Regions from separate parts of the Mycobacterium sp. NGS11 genome, predicted to be linked through region 2. Evidence: riboswitches for the same ligand, from Rfam matches in the RefSeq annotation. Region 2 holds a riboswitch; the other holds the start of a gene.
The links. A riboswitch is a leader RNA that binds a small molecule or an ion and turns the genes downstream of it on or off. The one in region 2 is predicted to bind magnesium.
Positions count from the first base shown of each region.

Region 1: linked by a shared signal. The riboswitch ahead of AC5Y4T_RS18055 (Rv1535 family protein) and the one ahead of AC5Y4T_RS18965 (hypothetical protein) in region 2 are both predicted to bind magnesium.

Region 1 is NZ_JCALEJ010000016.1:83,683-86,067, reverse strand. It holds gene AC5Y4T_RS18060 (NAD(P)H-dependent flavin oxidoreductase) at 1-392, shown strand, start outside; M-box (ykoK) riboswitch at 529-713, shown strand; gene AC5Y4T_RS18055 (Rv1535 family protein) at 1,000-1,245, shown strand; gene ileS (isoleucine--tRNA ligase) at 1,528-2,385, shown strand, end outside.
Region 2 is NZ_JCALEJ010000019.1:6,491-8,875, forward strand. It holds gene AC5Y4T_RS18955 (acyltransferase family protein) at 1-87, shown strand, start outside; gene AC5Y4T_RS18960 (O-methyltransferase) at 90-749, opposite strand; M-box (ykoK) riboswitch at 858-1,037, shown strand; gene AC5Y4T_RS18965 (hypothetical protein) at 1,270-1,485, shown strand; gene AC5Y4T_RS18970 (NRAMP family divalent metal transporter) at 1,595-2,385, shown strand, end outside.

The sequences.
Region 1 (2,385 bases), on a different contig from region 2:
CGGTGTGGCTGACCACCGAAGAAGCCGAGACGGTGCCCGTGGTCAAGGAGAAATTCCTGGCCGCCAGTTCTTCGGACACGGTGCGATCGCGCTCGATGACTGGCAAGCCGGCACGGATGCTGCGCACGGCCTGGACCGACGAGTGGGAGCGGCCGGAAAACCCGGATCCGCTGGGCATGCCCCTACAGACCGCGCTGATCACCGAGCCCCAGATGCGCATCAACCAGGCCGCCGCGCACCAGGGCGCCAAGGCGCGTGAGCTGGCCACCTACTTCGTCGGCCAGGTGGTGGGGTCGCTCGACCGGATCCGCCCGACGCGCTCTGTGGTGCTCGACATGGTCGACGAGTTCATCGACACCATCGGCCGGCTCGACGGCCTGGTCGAGAAGTGATCCCGGGTCGTTTGTCCAGGTCAGGGTCGCAAACCTGACCGGATGCTGTGCGCTCGCCGCAGGAATCCGTACAGAATCCCCGACACGCCATCCAGGGATTTGACCGCGACATACCCGTCGTGCATGATCGGTCCGGTAAGCACCTCGTTAGGTGAGGCGTCTACACGAATACAGGCCACTGACCCCGAACGTCGAAAGACGCCCCGGGTCAGGACAGCTCCTCCCGGCTTAAGGGTTGAGCCCAGGTGGCTTCCGGCTCGGATTGTTTTCCAGGCCAGGACACGTCGTGTGGTGCCGAAGCTCTGACGAGAGGGGTGCGGTTCTCCGACGGTCGTCGGGTTCTGCTCGTTTGCTGCGCATAGATTGCATGCGAACCGCGTGTGCGTCGTGACCGCGAGGAGGTGAGGGACAGATGCGTTCTAGCGACAGTCCGGATCGAAGTCCGAACTGTGTTTCGTCCCCATCCGGTCTCCGGCGCGACCTTCTCGGCTGAGCCGTCGCAACGCTAAGTGGTTATCGGCCAAGCGTTCTCGAGATCGGAACCGACACGGGGCGGGACACGTCAGTCCAAACAGTCCGCGTTGGATCTCCCCTCTAGGAGGCGAAAATGACCGCAGCTTTCTACGACGAAGTAACGACCGTAGCGCCCGTCCGCACGCTGACCGTGGTGCGCGACACCGACACCTTCCCGGCGGCCGCTCCGGCTCCCGAGGTGCGCCGCCGGGCGGACAACCCGCAGTTTGCCGCTAGTGGCGACCTGCTGGTGGACGGCGCCGCTCGGCTGCTGAGCGTGCCGCTGCGTCACGTGTATGCCGCGCTGTGGCGGGTTGGCGTCCTCGAGGTCCGGGCCTGACTTTCCTTGCCGCGAGCCTGCAACTGCCGACGACTTCGCTCGGCGTTCGCGTGGGCAGTTGCAGTCTCGCGGTAAAATCAACTGGCGTCGATCCGGCCATCACCGGGGAGCCTTCGGAAGAACAGCCGTCGGCGGCTCAGTAGAACCGAACGGGTAGGCCCGTCACAGCCGTCATCGAGTGGCCACGCGAAAGCGCGGCAAGCGGGGTGGTACCGCGGCGCTCGCGCAGCCAGCGCGTCGTCGTCCCCGGTTTGCACCGTGGCACAGGAGACAACGCGCATCGTGACCGACAAGGCCGACGTCAACACCTACCCGAAGCCAGGAGCGCCCGACTTTCCCGCGCTTGAGCTCGAGGTGCTGGACTACTGGGCCCGCGACGACACCTTCCGGGCCAGCATCGCGCGGCGCGATGGCGCACCGGAATACGTGTTCTACGACGGGCCGCCGTTCGCGAACGGCCTGCCGCATTACGGGCACCTGCTCACCGGCTACGTCAAGGACATCGTCCCGCGCTACCGCACGATGCGCGGGTACAAGGTGGAGCGCCGCTTCGGCTGGGACACCCACGGCCTGCCGGCCGAACTCGAAGTCGAGCGCCAACTGGGCATCACCGACAAATCGCAGATCGACGACATGGGCATCGCCGCGTTCAACGACGCCTGCCGCGCCTCGGTGCTGCGCTACACCGACGAGTGGCAGGCCTACGTCACCCGCCAGGCGCGCTGGGTCGACTTCGACAACGACTACAAGACGCTCGATCTGCCCTACATGGAGTCGGTGATCTGGGCGTTCAAACAGCTGTGGGACAAGGGCCTGGCCTACGAGGGCTACCGGGTGCTGCCGTACTGCTGGCGCGACGAAACCCCGCTGTCCAACCACGAATTGCGGATGGACGACGACGTGTACCAGAGCCGCCAAGACCCGGCCCTCACGGTCGGATTCAAGGTGGTCGGCGGACCGCTGAACGGGGCCCACCTGCTGGTGTGGACGACCACGCCGTGGACCCTGCCCTCCAACCTCGCGGTCGCCGTCAACCCCGACGTGACCTATGTCGAGGTGCGCTCTGGGGAGCGGCGTTTCGTGCTGGCCGAAGCGCGGCTGGCCGCCTACGCGAAGGAGCTGGGCTTCGAAAAAGGAGAT
Region 2 (2,385 bases):
GGCATCAAGGTGCGCAGCGACGGCGTCCACCTCACCCCCGAAGGGGTGAAGTGGCTGACGCCGTGGCTCGAGGAATCGCTGAGGTAGCCCTAACCGCTTGTGCGGCAGCTGATCTCCATGCTGTCGCTGTCGCGGACCTGGAAGTTGAAGCTGACGTAGCCGTTGTCCTGGTTGCGGACGCGATCGAGATAGGGCGCCATGTCGGCCGAGCTGGCGTTGTCGGCGATGACCAGCGCACCCGTGGACAGGCGAGGCTCCAGCAGCTCGATCACGGGCAGATACAGATCCTTCCAACCGTCGAGCAGCAGGAAATCGATTGCGCCGTCCAGGCTTTCCAGCGTGGTCAGCGCGTCGCCCTCCAGGATCGTGATCACATCGTCCAGGCCCGTCTCGGCGAATGTCTTCTTCGCCGCCGCGATCTTGGTCTCACTGAGCTCGGTGGTCACCACCCGGCCGGCGCCGTTGTCGCGCACCCCCGCGGCCAGATGCAGGGCGGAGATGCCGAAGGACATCCCGAATTCCACGACGGTGGCCGGGCGGGTGGCTCGCACCAGCGAATACAGCAGCCGGCCGGCTTCCGGTGTCACTGGAATGTAGAACTCGCTCATCGCCTCGGTGCGTTCTCGCGTGGTCATCGGCCGATCGAAGGTGCCGCGCCGCTCACGCAACAGCGACATCTGATTCTTCGACTCGGCGTACATGCGGTCGAGCGTCGATGCGACCCGGGAATCCTGCAAGGTTGTGGTCATGTGTTTGAGCCTAGGCTTTTTCCCATGAGCGGTGCCCGGGCGCGCAACCGTCAGGAAACCGTTAAGCGGTTTGACGAGCTTGCGGACCCGGTGTCACTATGGACCCCGCAAGCACCTCGGTAGGTGAGGCGTCTGCATGGACACAGGCCACTGACCCCGAACGTCGAGAGACGCCCCGGGTCAGGACAGCTCTTCCCGGACTAAGGGTTGAGCCCAAGTGGCTTCTGGACCATCGGCTGGGTCTGGATACGCCGTGCAGTGCCGAAGCTCCGACGAGAGGGGTGCGGCCGGCGCTGCACTGTCGGTCATTTCCGCCTCTCCCGTTCAGGTGAATGTAGTGACACCCGCGTGTGTCCCGGCCGTGAGGAGGTGAGGGCGAGATGAGTCCCGGCGATAGTCCCTATCCGAAATCCGTCTTGTCCCGATCCGGTTCCGGCATTTCTCGCACCGCCTGACCTCGCTTGGTTTCGCGGCTGACGCGCCGTGCCGACGCCGACCGGGCCTCCGTCAGGAGAAGATCATGGCTTTTGCTGTTATGCACCGTTTTTCCGCTGCCTCCGGGATGCGCGGCCGGTCGATGCTGCGTGCAGGCCGGTTGCTGGCCAACAGGTTTCACCTGCGCGCCAGCCTGACCCCGCAGGAGCGCGCCAACCTGTACGTCTCGAGGATGCCGGTCGCGATGGTCACCGCGTCGCTGGGCGGCCACGTCTCGGGTCCCGACGGCAGCCACCGTTGAAATGCTGCCCCGGCGGCGGGCGGCACAGCTCCGCTCGCCGCCGCAGGCACGTTGAGCGCCGCAACCGCCTCACTGGTGGCTGAAAACCGCTCGAGATAGCGAGGATTCGATGACTTCGATCTACGACCGCCGCACCCCGGTGGCCGGTCGGGCCGCTGCCGCGCCGGAAGGCGCACGCTCCGCGCCGCAACGCGCGGCCGAGCTGGATTCCGCGCACGCCGGCGACATCGTCGGGGCGTTCGGGCGCATCCGGCGCGACGGGGACGGGGCTTTCAGCGGGCGTTGGCGGCGCCTGCGCACACTGGCGGTCATCACCGGACCGGGACTGATCGTCATGGTGGGCGACAACGACGCCGGTGGCGTCGCGACCTATGCGCAGGCCGGCCAGAACTACGGCATGGGCCTGTTGTGGACGCTGGCACTGCTGATTCCGGTGCTGTACGTGAACCAGGAGATGGTGCTGCGACTAGGCGCAGTGGCCCGGGTTGGGCACGCGCGCTTGATATTCGAGCGGTTCGGCAAGTTCTGGGGCGCCTTCAGCGTCGCTGACTTGTTGATCCTGAACGCCTTGACCATCGTCACCGAATTCATCGGCGTCTCACTGGCTCTCGGGTTTTTGGGTTGCCCGAAGATCGTCGCCGTTCCCGCCGCGGCCGTCCTGCTGTTCGCCGCGGTGGCGGGCGGATCGTTCCGCCGTTGGGAGAGGTTGATGTTCCTCCTGATTGCGGTGAATGTGCTGATCTTCCCGATGGTCTTGCTGGTGCATCCGACCCCGAAAGCCACCGCGGCCGGGCTCATCCCGCAGTTTCCCGGTGGGCTCAACTCGACGGTGTTGCTGCTGGTGGTCGCGATCGTGGGCACTACGGTCGCACCGTGGCAGCTGTTCTTCCAGCAGTCCAA